3 regions of the Bacillus aquiflavi genome follow, and region 1 is predicted to be linked to each of the others. Evidence: riboswitches for the same ligand, from Rfam matches in the RefSeq annotation. Region 1 holds a riboswitch; each other region holds the start of a gene.
The links. Region 1 has a riboswitch for S-adenosylmethionine ahead of K6959_RS14115 (O-acetylhomoserine aminocarboxypropyltransferase/cysteine synthase family protein). Riboswitches for the same ligand answer to the same signal wherever they lie in the genome.
Positions count from the first base shown of each region.

Region 1 (10,306 bases):
TGATGGCTCTACAGATGAAACGTATAAAATGATTCGTACATTAAATGTTCATTATCATTTAAAATATATTCGTCATGTTAAAAACTTAGGAAGAGCGTGTGCACGAAACAGCGGCATTAAAGCGGCGTCTGGAGAAATCATTATTTTCAGTGATAGTGATATGATTGCAGAACCAACTTTTATTTCTAAACACGTTTTGCATCATAAGAAAAATGACAACATTTTTGTTTGTGGTTCCTTTTGGAATAAAATTAACAAAAATTACAATGAGAAAAAAGGAAGATATCTCCCACCGATCAATCCGATTGTGATTAAAAACAAACAAATTTTCAAAACTTCCTCTAAACAGGCTTTTGCACAGTTTTATGAATCATTTCAAGAGTATTATGGAACTAATTTAGAAGGATTTGAGTTTCCTTGGATGTATTTTATTGTCATGAACTGTTCTGTCAAATTAAAACATTTAAAACGAGTTGGATTGTTTGATGAACAGTTTAAACGGTACGGCGGAGAAGATGAAGAGATGGGATACCGTCTTTGGAAAGGCGGCTTAAAAGGAATTGTTGATCCGTCGATAAAAAATTATCATTTAGAACATGATCGTTCTACAAATCAACAAGATGACAGTTATCAAAATATTCATTATATCATTCAAAAACACGCAGAAATAAACCCAATTATGTATTATTTTATCGATTTCATCGATGGTTTCGAGAAAAGTCGTTTATTACAAGACATGAAAAATGCAATAAAAGAAAAGATTGTCTCACCATCATTTGAGCAGAATTGTTTGCTTTTATTTATTCACTATAGTCGCAAAAGTAAAACACTTCAACCGCCTTCTTTATCACTAGAAATTAAAAAGCTACGAACCATTAAAAAATATCGTAAATTAGCTATGTTTCTCCAACAATTAATATTAAAAACTACAAAAAGGTGATACTAATGAAACAGTTTGGGATTATACCAGCAGCAGGCCTAGGAACGAGATTAGCCCCCTTGCCATTCTCAAAAGAAATGTATCCTATCGGTTACCAATCATATAATGAAGAGCTTAGGCCTTGTCCAGTTTCACAATATTTAGTTAAGTCTTTGAAGATGGCTGAAACTGATGAAGTTTTCTTTATCATCAATCAATCTAAAACGGACATTATGTCTTATTATTTAAACGGTCAGCAGTTTAACATGAACTTTTCCTATTTAATTCAAACGGAACCGAAAGGAATGGTCGATGCTTTAGTTAAAGTATCTCCTTGGCTTCCGAAAGAAGAATACGTTATTACGTTTGGAATGCCAGACACTCTTTTTAAACCTGATTCACTTTTCAGACAATTAGTAAAGAAAATAAAACAAAAACAAAATATCGATCTTATTTTAGGTGTTTTTCCTACTGAAGCATGGTTTAAGCTTGGGATGACAACTGTACAAAAAGGAAAAGATGGAGAACTTGAAGTGATAAAAATTATTGATAAGCCGAAAATTAAGCCAGACACTGATTACGCTTGGGGAATAGCTGTATGGAAATCAAAATTCCAACATTTTCTGACTAATTACCATCACAACTATTCCGAAAAAGCTGAACTAGTGTTAGGAGATGTATTTAGCGCTGCCTTGAAAGAAGGGTTTAAAGTTTGTGCACTGAAAGGAGAGCTCTTCTTAGACATTGGAACGTTGGAGGACTTAACTAAAGCGATAAAATATATGGATATCGGAGGGGGTTAAATGGGGATTAAAGTAAGTATGATCATCCCTTCCTATAATCGGTATCCACAAAACTTACTGACCCTTTTTTCATTACAAAACCAAACATTTAATCCTTCAAATCTGGAAGTCATCTTTGTCGATGATGGATCTACCGATCTGACGTCAAAAATCGTTAAAGCATTTCATCCGCCATTTTCATTCCACTATATCCGTTGTGAGAAAAATAACGGACGATCAAAAGCAAGAAATATTGGGATTAAAAAAGCGACTGGGGAAATTATTATTTTTTTAGATGCTGAAATGATCGTCAACCCAGATTTTGTTCAAAACCATTACAATCATCACCATGCCCATCAAAAAAAGGTGATAACGGGCTCACTTGGCTACTACTCGTTATTTTCATTTATTTTCCCAGAACTTAATAAAAAAGATTTAAAGCGAATCGCAAAATTAGTAGAATCTGATGATATTTATTTAAAACGATATCAAACCTTTCTAAAAACTAACCGTGCAGTACAAATGATCTTTCAAGAAGATATTGATTCACTTAAATTTCGAAAACTAGCCTATTATTCTCAATTACATGTAGACCGAAAGATAATTTCCAAATTCGGAGAAGAATTAACTGGTTTTCAAATGCCTTGGATGGTTTTCTTAACAGGAAATGTTTCTGTGCGAAAAGAACTTCTAAAATCGGCGGTTTTTTTTTGATGAAACGCTCCAAGGATGGGGATTCGAAGATTGGGAGCTTGGCTACCGACTTTATAAATGTGGAGCAGCATTTGCCTTTAAACAAAATGTAACAAGTTATCATCAAGAACATCCTGTAACTAGCAATCATAATTGGAAAGCTTCACTAAAAAACTTCAATCTATTTCAACAAAAACATCCACATATCGATGTGCTAGTCATTATATTTATTTTGTTAGGTAAATATAACCGCTTAGAAGTTCATGAGATTTTAAAACAATATAAAGCATTAGAACAAAAATACCCTAATCGCTTTAACAATTTTAAAGAAATGATTCCTATTTTATTAAAAACAGCTTTAAGTCATTTGTTAGCAGGAAAGCCAGCAACAAATTTATTTTTTAAAATCCACAAAATTATTATAGAAAAAAACCAACTCAATATGAACGGGATACAATTAAATCGCTAGGAATTTTCAATCAACTAGTTCATGCTTTTGACTATTTAAACTCACTATAAAAACAATTGGGATAAAAGGAGTGCCTTGTATCGTGACAGAAATTAGTATCATCATCCCTTCATATAATCGGTATCCGCAAAATTTGTTGACACTTTATTCATTGGAAAAACAAACTTTTAATTCCGCTAAAATGGAGGTCATTTTTATAAATGATGGTTCATCAGATGAAACACATCAAGCACTTAAAAGCTTTAAACCTGCTTTTTTATTCAAATATATTCGAAACGAAAGGAATGGCGGACGTTCTAAAGCGAGAAATATAGGCATTAAACATGCGAATGGAAAAATAATTGTTTTTTTAGACGCTGAAATGATTGTCGATCCAGATTTTGTCCAAAACCATTACAATGCTCATCAAAGAGAAAAGAATTTAGTTTTATCGGGCGGCTTATATCAAAAAAGAGTCTATACGTGTGTTTATCCTCAATTTACACAAAAACAACGTTTGCATATTTACTCTATGCTAAAGAAAGCAGCTTTAAAAAAAGCAATGCTTAACTTAAAGGAACAGACAGATAAAATGATTCAATTAGTCTCGAAAAAGGATATTATGACAAGAAAATATCGCCTCTTATCGTATAAATCACCATATTTACCGGAAATCATAAAACAATATGGAGAGAACTTAACGGGCTATCAACTACCTTGGGTTTTATTTTTTAGTGGCTTTGTTTCTCTTCCAAAACAACTTCTCCAAAAGGTCGGCGGATTTGATGAAAGATTTAAAGGCTGGGGATTTGAAGATTGGGATCTCGGTTATCGCCTTTATCAGAACGGTGCGACATTCCGCTGTGCTGCAAATGTTTCTGCTTATCACCAAGAGCACCCCGTTTCAGCTCGCAATGTTTTTCGAGAAATGTGCAAAAACTATTTCCTTTACCAACGTAAACATCAAAGCTTTGAAACTAGTATTCATGTATTAGTTTTAACAGGAAAGATAAGCAGAATTCAAGAAAGTATCATTATAGGAGAATATAAATCTCTTTGTAAAACATATCCAAATAAATTTCAATCTTTTAAAAAAGGCTTTCAAATATTATTGAAAGAAATGGCTCGTTTATTAGCAAATCAAAAACCGTTAAAGCAATTTATCAATAAGCTGGACTCCACGTATTTTTTAAACTGGAAGCATGTCATACTTTCTGAACGAAACGAAATGAATGCTCTTAAGCAGTATCCTCATTTAATTAAAACTTTTGACAATATAATTGCCGCTTGATTGAGCCTACTCTTAAAATGAAGCAAAAGAACCAATGTAAAACACTGGTTCCCTATAAAGTTGCTTCATTATTTTCTTTCAAAAAGACATTACTGTGTAAGCTGGTTTAATTCATTAATCGCTTCTTGAACGAGGGTAACCGCTTGGCTCATAGCAGCACCGCCGCCAAAGGCTGCCGTAACCCCGACTGTCTCAAAGATCTCCTCTTCCGTGGCACCTTGATCTAAACAACCTTTTACATGATAAATAATACAATATTCATCTTGGGAAAAAAGACTAATCCCTAGGGCAATTAATTGCTTATCCTTTTGTGATAAAGCTCCTTCTTTAAAGCATACTTCAGTGAATGCATGATAATGACTTGCAAGCTCGGGCTTTTTTTCTGAGAACATTCCCATCCCAACTTTATAATCATGGAGAGCGGCTTCTGTTGAATTTCTTGGTTGAAAGTGTTCCATAAAAACAACTCCATTCTATAAATGATTCAAATGTTAGTATGTTTTTAAGAAAGGAATTTATTCAGTCATTATTCTGATACAGGAATTACCCCACCTTCATATTTTTCCAAAATAAAGTCTTGAATTTCTTTAGAATGGAGCACTTCTATTAACGCTTTTATTTCTTCCTTATCTTTATCTCCTTTACGGACAGCCACAACATTGACATACGGTGTATCTTTCTCTTCAATAGCAATCGCATCTTCAAAAGGATTTAATCCTGCATCAATGGCATAGTTGTAATTAATAAGAATTGCATCTCCCTCATCATTATTATAAATTTGCGGAAGAAGAGCAGGATCATATTCTGTTTTAAAAATTAATTTTTTTGGATTGTCCTCAATATCGTCAACTGTAGCTTTAACTTTTTCAACGCCTTCTTTTAAAGTAATTAATTTTTTCTGTTCTAGCATTGCTAAAATCCGGCCATGATCTGAAACTGAATTACTCATTAAAATTTCGGCACCATCTGGAAGCTCTTCAAGGCTTTTATATTTTTTTGAATAAACGCCAATCGGCTCAAGATGCACCTTTCCAGCAATTTCAAAGTCATAGTCATGCTCGGCAATTTGTGCCTCTAAATAAGGAATATGCTGAAAATAGTTTGCGTCTAGCTCTTTATCAGCAAGTGCTTTGTTTGGTAATACGTAGTCTTGAAACGTTTCAATTTTTAATTCAATCCCTTTTTCTTTTAGTAAAGGAGCTGCCTCTTCTAAAATTTCAGCATGAGGTACGTTAGAAGCTCCAATGATAATTTCTTTATTTCCTGTTTTTTCATCTTTCGATTCAGATGAACCACAAGCTGCTAATACGAGTACTAAAGCGAAAGAAAGTAAAATACTTAATCGTTTTTTCATGATTAAAACACTCCTTTTTTAACGTTTATCTATCTTTGTAGTAATGTAATCCCCAATTAATTGGATAATAAAGACGATCACTAAAATGATGACTTTTGCGACTAACGTTACATCATTCCGTCCTCGTTGGAATCCTTCCATATATGCTAAATTCCCAAGACCGCCCGCACCGATTACACCTGCCATAGCTGTATAACCGACAAGCGCTATTGCTGTTACTGTAATTCCAGAAATAAGCGCTGGCATCGATTCTGGAAGCAAAACTTTAAAAATAATCGTACTTGTTCTTGCTCCCATTGATTTAGCGGCTTCAATTACACCTTTATCAATTTCTCGAAGACCAATTTCCACCATTCGAGCATAAAATGGGGCTGCACCGATAATTAATGCTGGTAATGCAGCTTTCTGACCAATAATCGTTCCAACAATTAATTTTGTAAACGGAATGAGTAAAACGATTAAAATAATAAATGGAATTGAACGAAATATATTGACAAACGCACTTACAATAAAATGGATTGACTTATTTTCCCATATATTATCCTTTGATGTTAAAAAAAGCAAAAGACCTAATAATATTCCAAATACAAACGTTGCAACAACAGAAATCGCTGTCATAAAAAGTGTTTCATTTGTTGCTTCTAGCATTCGATCCCATTTCACATTTTCAAACATTTGTAATCACCTCCACCCCAACTTTTTGAGTGTGGATATATTGAATCGCCTTTTCAACCTCATGTTCATCTCCATCGAGATGGACAAACAAAGTGCCATATGACCCATTTTGCGTTTGTGATATTTTTCCTTTTAAAATATTAACCGTAACGTTGTAATGGCGAATTAAGTTTGTGATTAACGGCTGCTCTGTCGAACTTCCAACAAATGTTAGCTGAACAACCTTTCCTTCTGGATATTGTTTAAGCAAATGTTTGATCGTTTCTATCGTCTCTTCAGGTTCTGTTACTTGGTTGACGAACGTTTTAGTAATGGGCTGCAAAGGATTTTTAAAGACATCTAATACATTTCCCAGCTCAACAATCCGTCCACTTTCCATTACTGCCACTCGGTGACAAATTTTACGGATAACGTGCATTTCGTGGGTAATAAGGACAATCGTTAACCGTAGCCGTTTATTAATATCGACAAGTAAATCTAAAATCGAATCGGTCGTTTGCGGGTCAAGAGCAGAAGTCGCTTCGTCACATAGAAGAACCTTTGGATTGTTCGCAAGTGCCCTCGCAATCCCAACCCGCTGCTTCTGTCCTCCACTTAGTTGTGAAGGATAGGCATCTTCTCTTCCTTCTAAGCCAACGAGCTTAATCAGTTCATCAACTTTCCTTAACCGTTCTTCCTCTGGAACCCGAGCAATTTCTAAGGGAAAGGCAATGTTTTCCCTAACCGTTCTTGACCAAAGAAGGTTAAAATGTTGAAAAATCATACTAATTTCTTGACGTGCTTTTCTAAGCTCTCTTCCTTTAATTTTAGATACTTCTTTATTTGCGACAATGACGGACCCTTTAGTTGGTGTTTCTAAACCATTTAACATACGGATTAATGTGCTTTTTCCAGCTCCACTATAACCAATAATACCAAATATTTCACCTTCATTAATTTCAAGACTTACATGATCGACTGCCTGTATCTCACCAGATGTTGAACTGTAAACTTTACTAACATCCTTTAAAGTAATCAATTGACTCACCTTCTTTTATCCGTGATCTAGATGCATCATAAAATTTAAAAATACCTTTCTGCATATGAGCAGAAAGGTATAAAATAGACGTCCATTCCCTTTCTCTCATCTTTCAAAGCAATCCGCTTTGTGTGAATTGGCACCATTTCAATGAAACTTTCATTGACGGTTGCCGGGCTTCCTCGGGCACATCCCTCCACCTCTCTTGATAAGAGTGCATAATATACTCTATTAACTTAAATATAACAGCCATTCTAGCACGGATTATTTAAGGTGTCAACGCCATATTTTTACAAACATCTATTTAAGCCTTTATTTTAAAGATGTGACTCCAGTAGCTGCTTCAATCGCCTGCTCTAAATCTGCGATAATATCATCTGCATGCTCGATTCCGATTGAAAGTCGGATTAAATCTTCAGGAACACCTGCTGCTTGTAAACCTTCACTGTCTAATTGTTGGTGTGTTGTACTTGCTGGATGAATAATTAAGCTTTTTGCATCACCAACGTTAGCAACGTGCGCCCAAAGTTGCACAGAATTAATCAGCTTAGCGCCTGCTTCTCTACCGCCATCTATTCCAAATACTACAACTGAGCCTGCACCTTTCGGCAAATACTTCTTCGCTAATTTGTAATCAGAATGATTCTCATTACCTGGATATAGCACCCAATTAACTGCTGGATGGTTTTCTAAATAATCAACAACCTTTTTAGCATTGGAAACATGTTCTTTCATTCTTACGTGAAGTGTTTCAAGCCCTAATGTAAATTGAAATGCGCTTTGTGGACTTAAAGCTGGTCCTAAATCACGCAGCAACTGAACACGTGCTTTAACAATATATGCAACAGGTCCAAGTGCTTCACTATAAACAATATTATGATAGCTTTTATCTGGTTCAGTGAATCCAGGGAACTTTGGAGAATTCCAATCAAATTGACCTCCGTCGACAATAATTCCACCTAACGTAGTCCCATTACCGAGAAGCCATTTTGTTGCAGAGTGAACGACAATATCTGCGCCAAATTCAATTGGACGGCAAAGATAAGGTGTTGCAAACGTATTATCAATAATTAATGGAACACCTGCTTCGTGGGCGACATTAGCAACTTCTTCAATATCTAAAATTCTTAAGCTAGGGTTGCCAATTGTTTCAGCAAACACTGCCTTTGTTTTTTCGGTCATAGCTTGGCGAAAGCTATCAGGGTCTGTCCCATCGACAAACTTAACATTTATTCCGTACTTTGGAAGAGTCGTTTCAAATAAATTATACGTGCCTCCATACAAGTGAGAGGTAGCAACAATTTCATCGCCTGCTTCGGCAATATTTAAAATAGCCATTGTAATTGCGGCCATTCCACTTGACGTAGCAAGCGCACCTACTCCCCCTTCTAATGCTGCAACACGTTCTTCAAACACAGTAACAGTTGGATTATGAATCCGAGTATAAATATAACCAGGTTCTTTTAAGCCAAAAAGATTAGCAGCATGCTCCGTATTTTTAAATTGATAAGCATTGCTTTGATAAATTGGTAATGCCCGCGCTCCTGTAACTGGATCAGGGGATAATCCGCCGTGAACTGATAACGTCTCTAATCGATACTTTTTTTCATTTGTACTCATCTTTATCTCTCCTAACCTCATGATCGTCATCTTCAAAAGTATTAAAAAACCCTCTTCATATAAGAAGAGGGAATATTTACAACTCTTCTTATCTCCCAGAAAAATTAGCTCTGTTGGAATTAGCACCGTGTTAACTAACCGGTTGCCGGGCTTCAAAGGGCCAAGTCCCTCCACCTCTCTTGATAAGAAACCATTATTCAACTGTCGCTTTAATACATTAAAATGATAGTAGCATGAATATAATAAAGAGTCAATAACATTTTGAACATTCTTAAAATATGATTTGTTAGCTATAATAAAGTAATATTCGTTTATACCGTTTAAATGGCTATAAAATGAGAAAAAAAGAAAGAAGCATTAAAAAATGACTTTTCTTCTAAAACAAATAGATCATATCCAATTAGCAGGACCAAAAGGTTGCGAAGAACAAGCAAGAATATTTTTTTCAAAAATACTAGGATTAATGGAAGTAAATGAACTTTAAATGACATTTAGTAAACATAATTCTTAAGAAACAGATAAGATTAAGCCTTAAGGCAGCCCCTTAAGGCTTTTTATTTCCTAAAGCGCACCTTTCAAAAATTATAAGGATATCATAAAGTATTTTTTATCTAGCAAAGGTCCTAAATAAGCCGATTAGTTGAACAAGTTACGTCTATCTTATTCAAATTGTTTTACATCAACAACTTAACTTTAGTTAACAACTACTTAACGACTATTTCTATTCACTTTAGCCTCATATTGCACATCTCAACAAACAAGCTTTCGGAAAATCAATTTGAATATTCATTTTGTCTACAATTGTAACTACTTTAGGTATACAGCTGCAAAATGAATCTTTATCTCGACATTAACTTTTATTTCCCAAGAAATATGTCAAAAATACAAGCTACGATGTCGCTTTTTCAAAACTTGACGAAGGATGGGATGGGGAAAGTTTTTAAAACACAACAAAAAAGTAAATTGATGCAATAAAATATAATGATGCTGTCACTGAGAACACTAAAGCGTAGCCCCAATAAGCACCGTATTTTATCACAATTCCTGTAGAAATCGGTCCCATGACTGCCCAGCCAATATTAAATACCATTTGGTTTATTGAATTAGCTAATCCTTTCATTGAATCATCTACTTTTGACATCATTAAAGACATTTGGATAGGATTTCCGGCATTCATTAAAGCTTGGCGAAATAAAAAGCCGATTGCAGCAAGCCATAACTGTTGCGTGAAAGCAGTTAATAATAAAAACGGCAACGATAACAACTGCAAAATGACAACAGCCTTTACTTCCCCAAATTTCCGAACAACTGCTGGTCCAATAATCATTGCAAAAGCGGTTGCAGCTTGACCTAATGAAATAATAAAACCGATTGCTGAGTTCGATGCATGGAAACGATCTGCAAAATAAAGATTTAAATAAGGAATAACCAACCCTGAACCAATCCCAATAATTAATTGTGCAATCGCAAATAAGATAATAATTTTAATACCCCGTTTATCTTCGA
Region 1 is NZ_CP082780.1:2,885,444-2,895,749, forward strand. It holds gene K6959_RS14070 (glycosyltransferase family 2 protein) at 1-940, shown strand, start outside; gene K6959_RS14075 (sugar phosphate nucleotidyltransferase) at 946-1,722, shown strand; gene K6959_RS14080 (glycosyltransferase family 2 protein) at 1,723-2,415, shown strand; gene K6959_RS14085 (hypothetical protein) at 2,606-2,863, shown strand; gene K6959_RS14090 (glycosyltransferase family 2 protein) at 2,946-4,133, shown strand; gene K6959_RS14095 (carboxymuconolactone decarboxylase family protein) at 4,223-4,591, opposite strand; gene K6959_RS14100 (MetQ/NlpA family ABC transporter substrate-binding protein) at 4,660-5,487, opposite strand; gene K6959_RS14105 (methionine ABC transporter permease) at 5,506-6,162, opposite strand; gene K6959_RS14110 (methionine ABC transporter ATP-binding protein) at 6,155-7,180, opposite strand; SAM riboswitch class I at 7,283-7,395, opposite strand; gene K6959_RS14115 (O-acetylhomoserine aminocarboxypropyltransferase/cysteine synthase family protein) at 7,493-8,800, opposite strand; SAM riboswitch class I at 8,886-8,989, opposite strand; gene K6959_RS14120 (MFS transporter) at 9,741-10,306, opposite strand, start outside.

Region 2 (10,306 bases), 130 kb from region 1:
TGTATACTAACATCTACATATTAATGATAGCATTCCTTGAGGTTAAATGATAAGCAATACAATTTTATTTCGTTTTTTGACAAAAATGATTGAATTTTCGTTACAATTTAAATAGTAAATTTTTCAACAAAAAGGAGAGTTACGATGATTTATCCGTATAAAGACAAAAGTCCGAAAATATCTGAAACAGCATTTATAGCAGACTATGTAACAATTACAGGTGATGTTGAAATTGGTGCTCATTCAAGTGTTTGGTTTAATACCGTTATCCGTGGTGACGTTGCCCCAACATATATTGGGGAAAAAGTTAACATTCAAGATCATTCAATATTGCACCAAAGTCCAAATAATCCACTTATTATTGAAGATGAGGTAACAATTGGCCATCAAGTTATTTTACATAGTTGTAAAATCCGCAAGAAAGCTTTAATCGGAATGGGATCAATTATTCTTGATAATGCCGAAATTGGTGAAGGTGCATTTATCGGTGCTGGCAGTCTCGTTCCTCAAGGAAAAGTGATCCCTCCTAATACTTTAGCTTTTGGCCGACCTGCAAAAGTTATTCGTGAGTTAACAGAAGAAGATATTCAAGATATGAAGCGTATTTCAAGAGAGTATGTAGAAAAAGGCTTGTATTATAAATCATTACAAACAAAATAAATTACTTTATTTTCCATAAAATGTGAGGGATGTTTCTTATCCCCCACAATCTCTTGAAAGTTACTAGACAAGCTAGTCAGAATCAACATATAAAAGCAGGTGGAAAAAAACACTGTTTTGTTTTTCTCCACCTGCTTTATTTTAGGGGTATTGGAGTACCCCAATTAAAGAATTCGGGATTAATTCATTGGTTGAACTGACTTTTCCTTGCTAGAGACTTCAGCAAAATTGTATTTCTCCTCAATATAGATACTATGCCAAATCATGAACATAAGAACAGTCCAAATTTTTCGACTGTAATCCCCTTTTCCACGACAATGGTCATCTAATAGTTGCAATAAATAGGATTTATTAATCAAATGATCTGTTTTGCTTTCGTAAATTAACGTTTTCGCCCATTCGTTCATTTCCTCTTTTAACCAGTGACGAATTGGAACTGGAAAACCGAGTTTTTTACGATTTAAAACATGATCTGGTACAATTCCTTCCGCTGCTTTTCGCAAAATATATTTTGTTGTTCCTTTTGCAATTTTTAAGTTAGTCGGTAGTTTAGATGCGATTTCAAAAACATTTTTATCTAAAAATGGAACTCTTAATTCGAGAGAATGTGCCATCGTCGTTTTATCTGCCTTCAGCAAAATGTCACCGCGCATCCACGTATGAATATCTATATATTGCATCTTTTCCACAGGAGCATAGTTTTGACATTCTTCGTAAAATGGCTTTGTAATTGAGTGGTATTGAATAGCTTCTTTATGTACAAGAAGAAGCTCGCGCTTTTCATCCTCTGTAAACATTTTTGCATTCCCTATATAACGCTCCTCAAGAGGAGTGCATCCGCGCTCAATAAAGCTTTTCCCCTTCATTCCTTCAGGCATCATTCGTGCTATTTTTCTTAACAGCGCTTTAAATATATTTGGAATTTTATCGAACATGGCTAGCGAGCGTGGTTCACGATAAATATTATACCCGCCAAACAACTCATCAGCACCTTCTCCTGATAAAACAACCGAAACATGCTTTCTCGCTTCACGAGCAACAAAATAAAGCGGCACACAAGCAGGATCAGCTAAAGGATCGTCCATATGCCACATAATTTTCGGCAGTTCATTCATATACTCTTCAGGAGTAATAACATAATTAATATTTTCCACACCGATTTTTTCAGCTGTTTCCTTTGCTACATCAATTTCACTAAATCCATTTCGTTCAAAACCGACAGAAAATGTTTTAATTTTCGGGTTGAATTTACTGGCAATTGAAGCAATGATTGAGGAATCGATCCCACCTGATAAAAACGATCCTAAAGGAACATCACTACGCATATGTTTCTCAACAGAATCAAATAAAATATCACGAATTTCCTTAACATAATTTTCTTCTGATTTTACGACAGGATTAAATGTTGCTTTCCAGTACTGTTTGATTTCCATTTTTGAACCTATCTTTTTTGTAAAGTAATGACCTGGTTCCAGCTTACAAATTCCTTCTGACATCGTATTTGGCTCTGGAACAAACTGAAACGTTAAATAATGCTGAAGTGATTCATAAATTATAACATCATTTTCTAACGCGTGTAAAATACTTTTCTTTTCTGAGGCAAAAAAAGTTCGCTTTTCATCTTCCATGTAGAAAAACGGTTTTATTCCAAAATGATCACGTGCTCCAAATAATGTCTGCTCTTTCTTATCCCAAATAACAAAGGCAAACATCCCTCGAAGCTTCTCAACCACTTTTTCTTTTAGTTTACTATATAAAGCAACGATCACTTCTGTATCAGAGTTTGTTGTAAATGTAACTTTGTTGTTTTTTAATAGTTCTTCACGTAATTCTACATAATTGTAAATTTCACCATTAAAAATAATCCAATATCGTTCGTTTTCATACGATAATGGTTGGTGGCCGCTCTTAATATCGATAATACTTAAACGACGAAATCCAAATTGAACATAGTCGTCAAAGTAATATCCTGCGTCATCGGGACCGCGATGAGTGATCAAGTCGTTCATTATTTTAAACTGTTTTTCATTTTCTTCTAAAACTTTTTGTGCTTTATCATGCACACAACCAATAAAACCACACATTCGTCCGCACCTTCTCCATATTTAACATTCACGTTATTATTTTATAAAAATTATCCGTCAATTACAACGGTGAAAAGTCATAATAATACCATTATACTGAGAATGACCAATCAAAAAAAGAAAAGAATGATGAATTTTATGTAACGAAGATTATAAAGTGAAAAAAGCATATTAGTTCTTAAATAAAAGAAAACATCACATATCGTTAATAATATCATAAAGATGTACTCATATCATAGAAAAACCATTATAAGATTATAGCTTAACGGTTACATAATTATTGCTGATAAAATCGAAAAGAGCTAAATCTAGCAATATAAAAGGAAAAAATGGAGTTACATGTTAGATGTAACCCCATTCAGATTGTTGACAAACGCTCGCATTCGACATTGTTTCACTCCGTTATAAGCCCTTCGTGAACAACGGATCTATTCGCTTATTGTTCCCGCTTCTTGATCGACACGCTCCGAGTTTTTCTCGAAAAAATGGATTAATATTTAACGATTTAAAGCTTGATTACGTAAATCATCCGCTTTATCCGTAAGTTCCCATGGAAGTTCAATATCTGTCCGTCCAAAATGTCCAAATGCAGCTGTTTGTTTATATATCGGACGACGTAAACGAAGCATTTTAATAATTCCAGCAGGACGCAAATCAAAGTTTTGCCGAACAACTTCTACAAGGATATCTTCAGAAACTTTACCAGTACCAAATGTATCAATAGAAATGGAAACAGGCTGTGCAACTCCGATTGCATAGGCGAGCTGTACCTCTACTTTGTCCGCTAAGCCAGATGCGACAATATTTTTCGCCACGTAACGAGCCGCGTATGCTGCTGAACGATCAACCTTTGTAGGATCCTTACCTGAGAATGCACCGCCTCCATGACGTGCGTACCCTCCGTACGTATCGACGATAATCTTTCTTCCTGTTAGACCAGCATCACCTTGTGGTCCACCGATAACAAATCGACCTGTTGGATTAATAAAATATTTCGTATTTTCGTCAATTAATTCTTTAGAAACTACAGGTTCAATTACATATTTCTTCAAATCTTGCTTGATTTTTTCTAAACTAACACCTGGATGGTGTTGGGTCGAAATAACAATGGTATCAACACGAACCGGATGATCATTTTCATCATACTCAATCGTCACTTGTGTCTTTCCATCAGGACGAAGGTAGGGAATGATTTGTTTTTTCCGTGCTTCTGATAAACGGCGAGAAAGCTTATGGGCTAATGAAATTGGAAGAGGCATAAGCTCCTCCGTCTCATTACAAGCAAATCCAAACATTAAACCTTGGTCACCAGCACCAATTGCTTCAATTTCTTCGTCAGTCATTTTACCTTCACGCGCTTCAATTGCTTGATCGACACCTATTGCAATGTCTGCAGATTGTTCATCAATAGAAGTTAAAACAGCACACGTTTCAGCATCAAAGCCATATTTCGCTCGCGTATATCCAATATTAGCCAATGTTTCCCGTACAATTTTTGGAATATCTACATAAGTAGACGTTGTTATTTCACCAGTAACAAGAACTAATCCAGTTGTAACCGATGTTTCAGCAGCAACGCGTGCATTTGGATCTTTGTCTAATATCGCATCTAAAATTGCATCTGAAATTTGATCACAAATTTTGTCTGGATGACCATCCGTTACTGATTCGGATGTAAACAAACGACGTTTAGTTGACATCTAAATTTTCCTCCTTATTTCATTAAATTTAGAGAAAGATATTGAAGAAGCAATTTTCATACGTTACCGCATCTTCTTTTATTACTTTTTAGACGGAACTCATTTCCCTAAGTAGTATGAAATAAACATTACCTTTTAGAATGAAAAATTAGCTTCTAAATACAAAAAACCTTTCCACATTGAGGAAAGGTAATCATTTACTCATTCGCCTTTCACTCTTATCGTTCAAGGATATGTCCTTGCAACAGATTAGCACCTTTGCTTAAAAAAGATTGATTAACCATTTTCTTTTTAAAAGCAGGTTGCTGGGTTTCATAGGGTCTGTCCCTCCACCATCTCGGGATAAGAGAGTATCCGTTCAACTCATAATAGCTCATGTTATTACCATACGTCAATTAATTTATCCTTAAAACGGCATTTCAATCATTGGGCAGTTCACTAATGATTAGTTTATCTATTGAACAAACAACTGTTACAACTATCCTTTTAAAGGTTTTTACATCAAAATAATCCTTCTCTTTACTTTTTCACTTTTCTATTTATAATGTTTGGATATACTAACTTTACAGTCTTAATTACAAATGAAATCAAAGCCTTATACTACAGTTATGAATAATGCAAATGTTACAATTTTAAAACAACGAAGTGAAATTTTTTATTTAGTATAGATTATTAACTTAAATGTGTTATACTAATTTCGAGTAAAATAAATCGGAAAAAAAGGAAGGTTATCATCAGATGAGTTCTGTAAGTATTTCCAACGAATTAAATGAATTGTTAATGGGAAAAAACGTGCACATTCAATTGTCTGTTCCACAACTAGTTGAAAAAGTGTTAAACCGTAATGAAGGTTTGTTAACTTCCACTGGTGCAGTCCGAGCCACAACTGGAAAGTATACAGGACGCTCCCCTAAAGATAAATATATCGTAGAGGAAGCATCTACAAAAGATAAAATTGATTGGGGTTCCGTCAATCAGCCTATTTCGGAAGAGGTTTTCACAAACCTTTATCATAAAGTGATTCATTATTTAAAAGAAAAAGATGAGGTTTTCGTATTTAAAGGCTTTGCTGGCGCTGATAAAAAACATCAATTGCCAATTCAAGTGATCAATGAATATGCTTGGAACAATTTATTCGCCCATCAATTATTCATCCGTCCAAATGAAGATGAATTAAAAGATCATAAAGCAGAATTTACTGTCATTTCAGCTCCAAATTTCAAAGCTGATCCTTCAGTAGATGGTACAAAATCAGAAACATTCATTATTATTTCATTTGAACGTCGTACTGTTTTAATCGGGGGAACTGAATACGCCGGAGAAATTAAAAAATCTATTTTCTCAATTATGAATTATTTATTGCCTGAGAATAACATTTTACCAATGCACTGTTCTGCAAATGTTGGCCGCGAAGGTGATGTTTCCTTATTTTTCGGACTTTCTGGTACTGGTAAAACAACATTATCCGCAGATCCAAATCGCCGCTTAATCGGTGATGATGAGCACGGCTGGTCTTCTAACGGAGTATTTAATATTGAAGGCGGCTGTTATGCAAAATGTATTAATTTATCCCGTGAAAAAGAACCGCAAATATTTGATGCAATCCGATTCGGCTCTGTTTTAGAAAATGTTGTTGTTGATGAAGATACACGTGTTGCTGATTATGACGACAGCACATTAACGGAAAATACTCGTGCAGCTTATCCGATTGAAGCAATTGATAATATTGTTGTTCCTAGTATTGCTGGACATCCAAATACAATTATTTTTCTAACTGCTGATGCCTTTGGAGTTTTACCTCCAATTGCAAAATTAACAAAAGAACAGGCTATGTATCATTTCCTAAGCGGATATACAAGTAAGTTAGCTGGTACAGAACGTGGAATTACTTCTCCTCAAGCAACGTTTTCAACTTGTTTCGGTTCACCGTTCCTACCGCTACCTGCAACTCGTTATGCGGAAATGCTTGGTGAGAAAATTGATGAACACAATGCAAAAGTTTATTTAGTAAATACAGGCTGGACAGGAGGAGAATATGGCGTTGGAAACCGAATGAAGCTTGCTTATACAAGAGCAATGGTTCAATCTGCTTTAGAAGGCGAATTAACCAACGTTGAAACCGTTAAAGATGAAATTTTCGGTTTAGAAATTCCGTTGCATGTTCCAGGTGTTCCTGATGAAGTTCTTCAACCAAATAAAACGTGGGCAGACCAAGATGCTTACGAAAAGAAAGCGAAAGAACTCGCTGCTAAATTCCGTGAGAACTTAAAAAAATTCACAAATGTTTCAAATGACATTGAGCAAAAAGGCGGACCTATTGCTTAATCATTATTTTTAAAAAAACGGCACAGTTTAAGTGCCGTTTTTTTCGTCCAAAAGTTGACTTTCCTATTAGAATGTCCCTGTTTATAACCAATAATGCTGATTTATCAACATTATTACTTTTCAATTTTTATTGTCTTTGCTTGCATTAGTACAATCGATATTAGAATCAATTTCCGCGAGTTTGAAAACAGTTCTAAAACCAAGGCCAATTGCACGAGGCGAAAGCGAATAGATCTAAGCAAGCAACAAATGAATCAGAGCGTTTCTCGACAGTCTAAAAACGGAGAATAATAAAAGCTAAATTATCGAGCTATATATTTCAGAAAGAATAATAAATGATGAAAGTTCACCCATTTTTAAATTTGACCGTTTATGTAAATGTTCAAGCTTTTATTCTCCTGCTTTGCTCAAAATTAATAATCAATTTGTAGACTTTAATGAAATGAGTTGATAAGTTAACATAGTTTGATTATTTTCCCATTGCACTTTCGTAATAACTGCACTGCCACTTGAATCGCTTTCTAGAGTTTTTTTTACTTCTATGGGAATGTTGATGATTGGATATAGTCTATATCCGTTTTTTACAAGGGTAAATATATTCTCCTCTTCCCGTTTTTCTCTTCCTTTAGTCACTATTAATGTGTTTAACTCGATTGGCATCCCCATCATTTTCTCTCCTTTATGATTATGATTTGCTTAATGATATTTTATCATCTTTTCACTTGCTTTTTCATCCATGACGTTAAGTCTTTGACAACGATGCGATTCACCACAGGAGGAAAATAATGATTAAATTGTGGAAAATACCATGATTGGACATCTTTATTTAAAATATGTAATTGTTGCTCCAAAAGATAAGCATGCTTTATAGAGACATTCAAATCCTTTTCTCCATGAATAATTAAAACAGGAGCAGTTATTTTTTCCAGAAAAAATAACGGAGTGCGATATTTGTATCGTTCTGGATATTTTTTAGGGGTTCCTCCAATTACTCTTTTCATCATCTTACGTAAATCAGCTCGTTCATAGTACGTTAAAAACATATCGCTTACACCCCCCCACGTTACAACTGAAGCTGTCTCAGGGAAATGAATAGCTGTTAATAACGCCATCACTCCACCACGGGAAAAACCAAAGACATGTACTTTATTCACTCGTTGATAATTACTCAGAAAAGAAAATGCAGAAAATGCATCATAGCGATCTTCACCAGCAAAATCCTCATTTCCTTCCCCGCCTTGATTTCCCCGATAAAATGGAGCAAATACAATAAAACCTTCTGATGCAAACTGGATGATTCGTCCAGGGCGTACTTTACCAACATTTTTAATACCGCCTCGTAAATATAAAAAGCCGTCATACTTTCCTTCTTCTTTTGGTTCAGCAAGAAGCCCCTTTACCTTTAGTCCATTTGAATAATATGTAATGATTGATAATAAAATATTCGGATGTGGTGAAGGAAACCTCTGATTTGAAATCACCTCTCCATTAAATCTCATTCATAACACTCCCTTTAATTATAAAAAATGAGCAATAGGCATTCACACATTTTTATTCATATCATACGATAACGTAGATTTATCTTGAGTCATTGAAGCGTAAAAGCTACAGTAGGAATCGGCCTTATTAACGCTATGTTAAACAAGTTGTTTTATGATCATCCGTTCGTTCTGACGATATGCTCTCCTTTTTGTTTCATCTTTATCAAAAGGGAAACGAGCTAATCAATCAACGAGTTATCCAACATAGCGATTACTTAAAAAAGGAGGTTAAAATGTGAAGCAACTGGTAAAAATTAACTTTACCTTAATAGCTTTAACCATTCTTATTATACCGTTGTCCTCCTGTAATACGAAAACGATGCCAAAACTTCGAATTGCGGAAGTGACCCGCTCTATTTTCTACGCTCCGCAATATGTTGCAATTGAAAAAGTTTTTTTTAAAGATGAAGGGTTGGAGGTTGAATTAACGACAACATGGGGCGGAGATAAAACAATGACAGCTTTGCTCTCAGATGGAACCGATATCGCGTTAGTAGGTTCTGAAACATCTATATATGTATATGCACAAGGAGCAAATGATCCTGTTATTAATTTTGCAAGCTTAGCTCAAACAGACGGGACATTTCTCGTTTCACGGGAAAAAAACGATAACTTTTCATGGGAGCAATTAAAAGGAAAAACATTTCTCGGACAACGTAAAGGGGGAATGCCCCAAATGGTTGGAGAATTCGTTTTAAAGAAAAACGGCATAAATCCTCAATCTGATTTAAAGTTAATTCAAAATGTTGATTTCGCTAATATTTCTAGTGCTTTTGCTTCCGGTACTGGTGATTTTGTTCAACTATTTGAACCAACTGCAAGCCTTTTTGAACAAGAAGGGGTTGGTTATATTGTTGCTTCTTTCGGTAATGAATCCGGGCAGCTTCCCTATACAACTTTTATGGCGAAAGAAAGCTATATTAACGAAAATGAGGAAATAATCGAGAAATTCACTAGAGCGATATATAATGCTCAAAAATGGGTTGCATCAAGCAGCACGAAAGAGAGTAGTAAAGCCATTCATTCTTATTTTGAAGATACTGAGCTAGAAGTTATTGAAATAGTTGTTGATCGTTAAAAAAATCAAGGCTCTTTCGCCTCTAATCCATTAATAAGCGAAGAGAATTGGAATCATCTTCAACATATAATGGCCGAGTCTGGAGAACTTCCAAAAAAAATTCATTATAAAACACTAGTCGACAATAAGTTTGCCAAAAAAGTGATGAACGAATAATTAGCATTTAAGTTTAGTAGTCATGAGGAGGCAGCTACATGAGTTTTTTAATTTTACGAGACATTCATCATACGTATTTTACTAAAGCAACAGCCACAACCGCCCTTTATGATGTCTCCCTTCATGTAGAGGAAGGAGAGTTTGTTTCCTTTCTCGGCCCTAGTGGTTGTGGAAAAACGACTTTATTATCAATAATTGCGGGACTTATCTCGCCAACTGAAGGCACAGTTATGCTTGAAGGAAAATCGATAAAAGAAGCCACAAATACTATTGGATATATGCTTCAGCAAGATTACTTATTTCCCTGGAAAACAATTGAGGAAAATATTTTGCTAGGTTTAAAGCTAACAAATCAACTGAATGATTCGAAAAAAAACTATGCTTACTCTTTATAAAAAAAAATGAATTTACAAGATGTCGAATCACAGTTTCCAAACCAATTGTCAGGTGGAATGAGACAACGTGTTGCCCTAGTGCGAACATTAGCTAATAATCCTAAATTGTTAATGCTTGACGAACCATTTTCCGCTTTAGACTATCAAACGAAGCTTAAACTTGAAGATTTAGTTTTTACAACACTAAAATCTTTCGGAAAAACGGCCCTTCTTGTCACTCATGATATTGGGGAAGCAATTGCAATGAGTGATCGAATTTTTCTTCTTTCGCCAAAGCCTGGCACAGTGCATAAAATATTTACAATTCCTAATCATTTGAAAAGCTTATCACCTTTTACAGTACGAAATGAAGAAGCATACGCTCATC
Region 2 is NZ_CP082780.1:2,753,227-2,763,532, forward strand. It holds gene K6959_RS13310 (gamma carbonic anhydrase) at 145-660, shown strand; gene asnB (asparagine synthase (glutamine-hydrolyzing)) at 840-2,744, opposite strand; gene metK (methionine adenosyltransferase) at 3,242-4,444, opposite strand; SAM riboswitch class I at 4,660-4,793, opposite strand; gene pckA (phosphoenolpyruvate carboxykinase (ATP)) at 5,183-6,769, shown strand; gene K6959_RS13330 (DUF2584 domain-containing protein) at 7,190-7,435, opposite strand; gene K6959_RS13335 (alpha/beta hydrolase family protein) at 7,480-8,268, opposite strand; partial or broken gene K6959_RS13340 (ABC transporter substrate-binding protein) at 8,546-9,544, shown strand; partial or broken gene K6959_RS13345 (ABC transporter ATP-binding protein) at 9,583-10,306, shown strand, end outside.
Region 2: linked by a shared signal. The riboswitch ahead of metK (methionine adenosyltransferase) and the one ahead of K6959_RS14115 (O-acetylhomoserine aminocarboxypropyltransferase/cysteine synthase family protein) in region 1 are both predicted to bind S-adenosylmethionine.

Region 3 (10,306 bases), 900 kb from region 1:
TTTGAAGTGCACGCTCGAGATCAGGAATTAATCCTTCTTTTGTCCCTTCGACAACATAGTTGGCAAGTCTTTCTTCAAGTGACAAATTCAAATTTTGTGTTCTTACTTCTTTTTTCTTACCCCGATAAAAAGCAGTGAACTTTGCTAACGTTTCGGTCGTTGTTTCAAATAACAAGTCCTCGGCTAGTTTAATTTCCTCTTCACTAATAGAAGCGAAGCGTTCTAGTTTTTCGGTATTCACAATGGCATAATCAAGTCCAGCTTTCGTACAGTGATATAAATATACTGCGTTTAAAACCTCTCTGCCGACAGGCGGTAATCCAAATGAAACATTACTTACACCGAGAATCGTTTGGCATTCTGGCAGCTGCTCTTTAATGAGTCGTATTCCATCAACTGTTTCCTTTGCAGAACCAATATATTGCTTATCACCTGTTCCCACTGGAAAAACTAGTGGATCAAAAATCAAGTCTTGAGCGTTTAAACGATATTTATGAACGAGAAGGGAATAGGATCTTTTTGCGATCGCCAATTTTTGTTCCGCTGTTATTGCCATGCCCTTTTCATCAATTGTTCCGACGACGACTGCTGCTCCGTAACGCTTTATGAGCGGGACAATTTCACGAAAGCGGTCCTCTCCGTCCTCTAAGTTAATCGAGTTAATAATCGCCTTCCCTTGACAGTACTTTAATGCTGTTTCAATAACAGCAGGGTCTGTTGAATCAATCATGAGAGGAGCTTTTATTTTTTTTGTTACATAATGCAAAAACTTTTCCATATCTTCGAGTTCATTTCGATCAGGATTTGCAAGGCAGACGTCAATAACATGGGCCCCGCCTTTTACTTGTGCGCGAGCAATTTCAGATGCTTCTTCATATTTTTCTTCGACAATAAGTCGTTTAAATTTACGAGAGCCGATGACATTAGTTCGTTCACCAACGAGAATCGGTTTTATTGCCGGATCATCATAAACAAATGGTTCAATTCCTGAAATTGCATGAGGATGCTTATCCTTGCATTCACGCGGTTGATAATGGCCAACAGCTTCCTTAATTGCTCTTATATGTTCTGGCGTTGTTCCACAGCAGCCGCCGACAATATTAAGCCAGCCTTTTTCAGCAAAGCCAGCAATTTTGGCAGCTAATGATTTCGGTGTTTCATGGTAATGTCCCTCTTCATCAGGCAAGCCAGCGTTCGGATAACAGCTAACGTACGACGTTGCAAGCTCTGACAATGAGCGCAAATGATCGGTCATAAACTCAGGACCTGTAGCACAATTTAACCCAACTGCAACTGGCTTCATATGTTCAAGGGAAATATAAAATGCTTCAATTGTTTGTCCCGCCAGCGTTGTTCCCATTGGTTCAATTGTTCCAGAAATAATGAGCGGTACTTCTTTATTTAACTTATTAAATGCATGCGAAATGCCGTTAAACGCCGCTTTCACATTAAGTGTATCTTGACTAGTCTCTAAAATGAGTAAGTCAACTCCGCCTTTTATAAGGGCGATTACTTGTTCTTCATAATTTGCCTGAAGTTCATCGAACGTAATTCCGCCTGTAACAGACAGTGTTTTAGTCGTTGGTCCTAGTGAACCGGCGACAAACCGCGGATGCTCGATTGTAGAATATTCATCCGCCGCTTTACGAGCAAGCTTGGCGCCAATATAGTTAATTGTCTCGACTTGATCGCCAAGGTCGTATTCATCTAAAACAACTCTCGTTCCCCCGAACGTATTTGTTTCAATAATATCTGCTCCCGCTTCTAAATAATCACGATGAATTTTTTCAATTACGTCTGGAGCCGTTACATTTAAATATTCATTACACCCTTCAAATTGTTCGCCGCCAAAATCATCTGCGGTTAAGTTTGCTTGCTGTAACATAGTGCCCATTGCCCCGTCTAAAATAAGGATTTTCTTTTTAAGTTGTTGTTCAAACAGTGTAGCCACTTACATTCATCCCTTCTGTTGCTGAGACCGATTTTTCTTTTATATAGTTTGTTAATTGTACTGTCATTTCATAGCGTAAAAAAGGTGTAATTAAATAGATACCGTTAAAATGCTCTAATGCCGTATCAATTAACTCCTTTGCAATCGCGATTCCCTCCTGACGTGATTGTTCTGGATCATGTGCTTTGTTCGCCATTGCCGAACGAATTTGTTCCGTTAAACGTATTCCTGGAACTTCGTTATGAAGAAACTCTGCATTTCTTGCTGAGGTGAGCGGCATAATTCCAATATAAATAGGTGCCTTTATATGTTTTGTCGCTTCTTTTATTTGGATCATTTTATTTGAATCATATACTGGCTGTGTAATAAAATAATCTGCCCCGCTTGAAATTTTCTTTTCCATTCGTTGAACGGCGCGATCAAGATGGTTAACATTCGGATTAAAGGCAGCCGCAACACGAAAATCTGTTTTTTGCTTTAACGATTTTCCTGAAAAAGAAATGCCTTGATTAAACTGTTTAATTAACCGAATTAAATCAAAAGATGTTAAATCGTAGACTGACGTAGCCCCAGGGAAATCACCAATTTTCGTTGGATCGCCAGTTACAGCTAAAACTTCATTAAGACCCAATGTGTGAAGTCCCATCAGATGAGACTGCAATCCAATTAAATTGCGGTCCCTGCAAGTAATATGAACGAGTGGCTTAAGATCGAAGTCTTTTTTTAATATTGCTGCGATCGCTGAATTTGAAATTCTCGGTGAAGCTAACGAATTATCGGCAAGTGTTAAAGCGTCTATCCCTGCTTTCTTTAATGCTTCGGCTCCTGCAAAAAATTGATTTGTATTTAAATGTTTTGGCGGATCAAGTTCAACGATGATTGAGCGTTCTTTCATCACTTTTTTAAATAAAGGTGTTTCTTGTAAAATTGGCTTAATAAAAATATCTTTTCGTTTTTCTTTTTGTTTAATTACTTTTTCTTGTAAAGGACGTAAACCTTTTATTCCTTCGGCAAAAGCTTTAATATGCTCCGGTCTTGTCCCGCAGCACCCTCCAAGGAGTCTAATCCCTTCGTTTCTAAAGGCAATTGCACATTTTTTGAAGTAATCTTCCTTTGCTGTATAAGTAAGCTTTCCATCTTCATAGTCAGGCAAGCTTGCGTTAGGATATGCAGACAAAAATGCTTTCTGTTGTAACGGCACACTTTCTAACGCCCGAATCATATGATGAGGGCCAAGGCGGCAATTAACCCCAACCACATCGGCGCCAATGCCTTCAAGTTGTGTAAGGGCTTGTGTTAAAGAGAGACCGTTTTGCAATACTCCTGGTTCATGCATCGTGACGTGAGCAATAATTGGAAGATTTGTTTCTAATCGCGCAATCGCTAAAACAGCTGTTAACTCTTCCAAGTCATAATAAGTTTCAAGTAAAAGACCATCTACCCCTTCTTCTAGTAAACTATAAAGTTGTTCTTTAAAGCTGTTTGTAATATCGTTAAGCGGGATTTCCTGTTTGTTAAAGCCGAGAATTCCGCCAATCGTACCTAAAACAAATGTTTCCCTTCCCGCTGCTTTTCGGGCAATGCGGACAGCTTCCTGATTAATGACTTTTACTTTATTCTCAAGTCCATATCTCGATAATTTAATTACGTTTGCTCCGTACGTATTTGTTTGAATAACATCTGCTCCCGCGTGGATATATGCTTTATGAATATGATAGATTTCTTCTGGATGAGAAAGGGTTATTTCTTCGAATGAACGGTCAATCCCATGAGAGTAGAGGAGTGTTCCCATTGCTCCATCGCCGATGAGTATTCGTTCTTTTAAAGCTTTTCGTAACGACATTATTTACACCCTCTTTCTATGAAAGCAAATGCTTGCTTAAGATCATTAATTAAATCTTCTTCATGCTCAATACCGGCAGAAATACGTAAAAGCCGATTACAAAGCCCATATTGCGAGCGGATATCTTCTGGGATTTCAGCATGTGTTTGTGTTGCTGGATAAGTAATAAGACTTTCGACACCGCCTAAGCTTTCGGCAAATGTAAATAGACGCAGAGCTTTAAGGAAAGGGGAGATATAGTCCTCTTTTATAATCCGGAAGCAAACCATTCCGCCCCTGCCTGGATATAGCACGTCTGTGACAAAGGGATGTGCTTGTAAAAATTGCGTAATCGCCTGAGCTTTTTTTTCATGTTGTTTTATTCGTAATGCTAATGTTTTTAATCCCCTTATGACGAGCCAACAATCAAAAGGTGAAAGAACAGGACCGCACGCATTATGAAGGAGGGCAAGCTGTTCAGTTAGTTTTTCTCCTTTTGAAATGACGAGGCCAGCAAGGACATCATTATGACCTGCCAAATATTTTGTTGCGCTATGAATGACAATGTCAGCACCATATTCAAGCGGTTTTTGAATAATTGGTGTATAGAAAGTGTTATCGACAATGAAAAGAAGTTTATGTTTTGTTGTCAAGGTCGCTATTTTTGACAAATCAACTTCATTCATTAGCGGATTTGTTGGTGTTTCAATAAAAATAGCTTTTGTATTCGGTTGAATCAATTGTTCAAGTGATTCTTCACGTCCACTCCAATAAGTAACTGATAGCCCGTATTTTTGTGAAAACATATCAAACAAGCGATATGTACCGCCATATAAATCCCGAGTTAAGATCAGATGATCACCTGTTTGAAATAATGAAAGGATAAGTTGAATGGCACTCATTCCTGAGCTGCAAGCAAAGGCTTGATCACCTTTTTCAAGATGAGCAGCGGCTTTTTCAAGTACGGAACGTGTAGGATTTCCAGTCCTTGAATAGTCATAGCCAGTCGATATTCCAATTTCATGGTGTCTGTAGGCTGTTGAAAAGTATAAAGGTGTACTTATTGCTCCTGTTTGTTCACATGAACGATTTCCAATTTGCGCTAAAATAGTCTCTAAGTGATAAATGTTCATTTTCTTCCCCTTTCTGTTTAGCTGTACAGCATAAATGGACTAAAGGGAAAAGGCTAAAATAAAAAGAGCCTTTTCGATAAGAAGAAGACTCTTTAACAAGTATGCTTCATCTTATCTCCCAAGTCGCTTTCAACTTGCTGGAATTAGCACCTTGCCGTAAATCGGCGGTTGCTGAGGCTTCCTCGGGCCAGTCCCTCTGCCTCTCTTGATAAGAAAATTTAAAAATAAATTGTATTTTTATAATCTTAAAATAATTTTGTGGATTTAGCAAGCCCCAAAATCATGTAAAGATAAAATTAACTGTCGAATAAACGATCATGTTCGTTAAATTTTTTCTAAATTAGTACATGATATACTTTATAGTGAAAATGAACTGCAATGTATAAAGATTGTGATGAGGTGAAGGTGTGGAGTCACAAACAATGTTATCGTTTTTTCCAAAAAAACATGTAGAAAATTGGTTAAAAAGAGATCGAAAAGTAATGAATAAAGGAGAATTTATTATGTCTCCCGGGGAACAATTAGTTTATATCCTTGTTAAAGGAACGGCACAAATTTTCCATCTTCATCCTGATGGGAAAGAGTGTGTCATAGGTCTTGCAATGCCAGGGGAATGTATTGGGATTTTAGAACTATTTTCTCAGCGAGAGCAAAAACGGTTTACAAAAGCATTAACTCAAACAGAGGTAATTGCTTTAACATTTGACGAAGTAAAAAAGGTTATTACTGAAACACCCGAACTTTCGATGTTTCTGTTACATTATGTGACAGAGAGACTAGAAGAGACATTAGAAATTCTTGAGCAAGTTGCTTACGGCAAAGTAGAAGAACGGCTCTTATTTTTATTGAATAAGCTTGCGGAGAAAGATCAATCACAAGGGGAGTTTATTCGTCTGCCGGACTACCTTACACACCGGGATTTAGCTGGTATGATTGCTTCAACAAGGGAAACAGTCACTTTTTTAATGAATAAATTTTTACAAGTAGGCACGTTAGTTCAAATCGATAAAACTCTTTGGCTTCGAATCAGTGAATAATGTAAGCCTCCTTACATACACGAAAATGACCCCCTGTTACAATAAGGACAAGGAAAATATAAGAGGAGGAAAACAACATGAATGGAATACAATTTGATAAAGCACGGGCAACTGTCGAAGCTATAAAAGCAAACCCGGAATTAAAAATGCGCAAATGGCATGCTGATGTATCATGGAAAGGCGGAGTAAAGAACGAGATTAAAATTCGCGACTTTGCTCCTTATTTAACAGATGAGCCTGAAGCATTAGGCGGAACTGATCAAGCAGCAAACCCAGTTGAATATTTAATCGGTGCGGCTGTAAGTTGCTTTATCATTACATTTGAAGTAATGGCAAGCCAAGCAGGTGTAAAGCTTGAAGAAGTAAAAGCTGAAATTGATGCTGATTTAAACGCCGCTGTCTTCCTTGGTCTTGAAGAAGGGGATGGAGGTATTTTAAATCCAATTATAAAATTAAACGCGAAAACATCAGCTTCACCTGAAGAAGTAAAACAAATAGCAAAAACAGCTCTTGGAAAATCACCAGTCCTTTCTAGCTTAAAAGATCCTGTTCAATTAATCGTGGAATAGGTGATAATCTTAAACAAGCAGACCATCATGAGGTCTGCTTGTTTATTTTATCTAAGTTTCCTAATAAGACACTTATTTATAAAAATAGGAAAATAATCAAAGCATCATTCATTCATTTTTTTTGTAAAGGTGATATGACTATTTCCACTGTCTCCATTTTTCTAGTAACGAAGCCCATTTTTCTTGAAGCAATGTTTTTCCTTCATCATTAACCCGCTGTTTTTGCCATTCGTAAAAACTGGCTACCGCAATGAGCATGAGTCCTCCAACTAATAAATACACCCACCAAGGCAGTGCTTGGAAAAATGGACGAGAATAGACAAATAACGTTATGAATAAGACCGCAATTCCAGTAATGAAATATGCTTTTACTTTATAAATAAAGCCCCCGATAATCGCTAGCAAAGCTAGAGAGCCGATTAATATAGCATCGATTACAGTATTACTCGTATACGCATCAAAGAAAAGCACGAAGCTGGCAATACCGAGAACGAACCACTCAACAATAGATGAGATAGATAAGTCATTCCATATTCTCCATCTCAAAAAAAATGCTAATGCTACAAAAGGTAATACATACAGCTCCATTTTAATAAAAGGATTGATTGAAATACCGTTTAACAGTGTAAAATAAGGGGCTAGTAAAGCAGTTGCTGTTAAACTTTGAATAATCCTTTTTTCAAATATCGAATCAAATCGCTTCATTTGTGAGTAGAGCAAGTAAACGATAACGAATGACGGTAATAGCTGAATTAGTAGATTAAAAGAGCTGTCAATCCACAAATACATAGAAAAAGTATATAGAAACGACATGATCGTAAACGAATCAATTTTTATTGCTAAAAGAAAAGGGGCTTGAAGATCGTACGGTTTTTTTACATATTGCTTACCAATTATTTTAAAAATGATCGCAAAACTAAGGGCGAATAAAGCGTTTGTTAGTTCGTCAAAAGGTAACAAACGGATCGCTGTTATTTGCATTAATAAAGGAATACCTTGAAGTAAATACCACTTCATTTGATGAAATAAAAAGACGATCAAGCCTGAATATAATGTGATAATGATAAAGGCAGCTACTTCGTAATCGAATGAACTGCTAATTAAAATGATCATCCCAATGGATGAAAATAAAATATTAAGCCATATTGCATCTCTTTTCCGAATGTCTTTTAACACGAACGTTATGAGGAAAAGAATGCTGCTTGAGAAGAACCCTGTGTAAGCATATAGCTCTTCCGGAAAAGAATAAAAGTTGATTGTTAATATAAAAGCTAATGGCACATGAACATAAGCGACGAGAGAGAGGATCCGCTGTTCAAGTAGACGCGGCCATGTTAAAACACTATAAATGTAAATACATACTGACAGCAAAAGGGATACAGGATGCCAGTTAGTTTCTGATAAAGTAATGAACAGACTCATTGGCAAATAAATATGGGCCAAATAAAATGCTGAATTTGCCAGCCAAGGCGCTCGTGATTGAAACCTTTTTGAAATAAATAATAGTAAAATGACGCCTCCAATATATTTAATTAGTAAGAAAAGGAATTCCGAGACTGTATTTCCGACATCTATCGTATCTACTAACGATAAATAAGTGAAGAGGACAAAAACATTAGTTAAAATGTGAAATCTTCCATCTTTACTAACTTTACGTACTAGCTCGCTTAAAAAGATTCCAAAAGCAAGAATTCCCGTCCTAACAAATAGTTCATTCATTTCGGCAAAAGGAAGAGTGCTTAGTGCAAACAAATAGTAGGCAATGGCAGTTGCACCCGTACTTTTAACAATTGGTATATCCTTTAACCTTTTCCAAATGAATGCAGTACAAAGAAGTAATACACTTCCCAAAGTTAAGTGAAATGAAATGTTAAATGTCATCTCATAATAAGGCCAAGCATAAATGATATCTTGATATATAAGAATCCATGCCAACGCCCAAGAAATCGGTTGAACCCAAGGAATGGCTTGGCGAGCCAATGGATATGAAGTTGTTTTATGAACATGAATTAAAATAATTCCATAGATAAATAGCTGAAGTGCCGCACCTGCTGTTTCAATCATGCTTAATTTTAATAAAGCGGCAAAAGGGATCACACATAAAAAGATCACGAAAGTTGCTGAAGCAATTGTAAGTGTATACTTGTAGCGTTTGAATAGTAGAGAGAGCCCGTATAATATCACTCCAGAAATAAATAAAAGTACTGGAAAACTAGTAGGACTTACGTTAGGTACTAGTAAGTACATCCCGTAAAGAATTGTTACTTCTAAAAAAACTGGTGCTATAAATGCTGTAGCGATCCATTTTGTATGATAAGCAAGCCAGACGAAATTAGCTGTTACGATTAAATAAGCTAAGAAAATAAATAAAGACGGTGCCTCATAAATTGTGATTGCTTTTAGACTAATAGCTAAAAACGCCAAGGATGAAAGTGCAGCACTTGTCATCCGGAAAATTCGAATAAATAACGGATTTTTCTGGAACAGTCGTTCTAAAGAAATATAAATAAAGCCGACAAGGGCATAGAAAATTGCATTTATTTCATTAAATATCGTTTGTTCACTGAATTGATATACAGCATAGATTAATAACAGCGTAAATCCGATATGATACTCTGTTCTTTGACGTGCGAACATCATTGCCAAATAAAGCCCAGAAAAGAGGAATAAATTTAAACTGTGCATCGCTTGTACTTCGAAAATAAACGTCATTAATACGGTTGAAATAATGAGTTGAATATGAATAAACATTAAAAAGTCATTCGTAAATAAGCGAAGTTTTTCTGGTATTTTCTTTTTAACATAGGCGATGATAAGTAAACCATTACATAAAGCAACACCAAAAAAGAACAAGTCAATCGTTAATTTCAAAGAAGCAAGGAAAAAGCTAACCCCGATGCTTATCGTTATATAGCAAAGCCAAACGTAAAAACGAGATTTTAATCGCAATGCATAAAAGCCATATAACGGCAAGAGGAGAGCTGACGCTAAGAAGCCGAGAACGTATTTCCCTGACCCAAAGATTGAAAGCCACTCTCCGAATAATCGATAAAAGCCTGCTGTAAAAATGACGATGGGTAAAAATAAATTACCTAACACGCCGAAAGAGAATGCTGTTTTTTGGATTGATAATTGTTTCTCGCACAGCCAGCTAAATGAAAAGAAGACCATGGCAACCGCTGCAATTGACAATGTTTTTGTTACTTCGTGCATCGTATTCCAATTTGTGATTGCTACTGTAAATCCAGCTATTAATAGCATCGCCACCCCGATGCTAAGAAGAATCGAAATGTTTCGCTCCCGTCTTGCTTCAGGAGATATTTCTTTCACAGGTACAGGCTTATGCTGAATAACAGGTGCAGGAGGCGAATCTTTTTCGATTGTCTCTTTTTTAAGAGGGTGTTGATCTTCGTTTAACTGTTTAACGATCTCGAGACGTTCCTCATATAATCGCTGATAAGCTTCTTTTATCGTATTGGCTGTATGATTGGTTGTATACTGTTTTTTAGTTAAAATGTCCAACTCTTTTAAAAACAAATGACGCCGTTGTTCGATGTCTGTTTTTAGTTTAGATGCTTTTTCCACATTCATTTCCTCCTCTCTGAATAAATAAGCTGTATCATTCTAATAACCTATTTTCAAGGAATATGTTATTAATATTACATTATTTTTACTAATATTCCAACAAAATTAATAAAATTATAAAATTATGTCGAATTTTACTAGATGTATGGATATGAGAAATAATGGATGTTATCGCAAACTTTAAAGGGGAAATAGCGGATTTTTCTTAC
Region 3 is NZ_CP082780.1:3,786,701-3,797,006, forward strand. It holds gene metH (methionine synthase) at 1-1,894, opposite strand, end outside; gene K6959_RS18465 (bifunctional homocysteine S-methyltransferase/methylenetetrahydrofolate reductase) at 1,935-3,794, opposite strand; gene K6959_RS18470 (methionine biosynthesis PLP-dependent protein) at 3,794-4,900, opposite strand; SAM riboswitch class I at 5,015-5,121, opposite strand; gene K6959_RS18475 (Crp/Fnr family transcriptional regulator) at 5,329-5,943, shown strand; gene K6959_RS18480 (OsmC family protein) at 6,021-6,512, shown strand; gene K6959_RS18485 (SCO7613 C-terminal domain-containing membrane protein) at 6,651-10,097, opposite strand.
Region 3: linked by a shared signal. The riboswitch ahead of K6959_RS18470 (methionine biosynthesis PLP-dependent protein) and the one ahead of K6959_RS14115 (O-acetylhomoserine aminocarboxypropyltransferase/cysteine synthase family protein) in region 1 are both predicted to bind S-adenosylmethionine.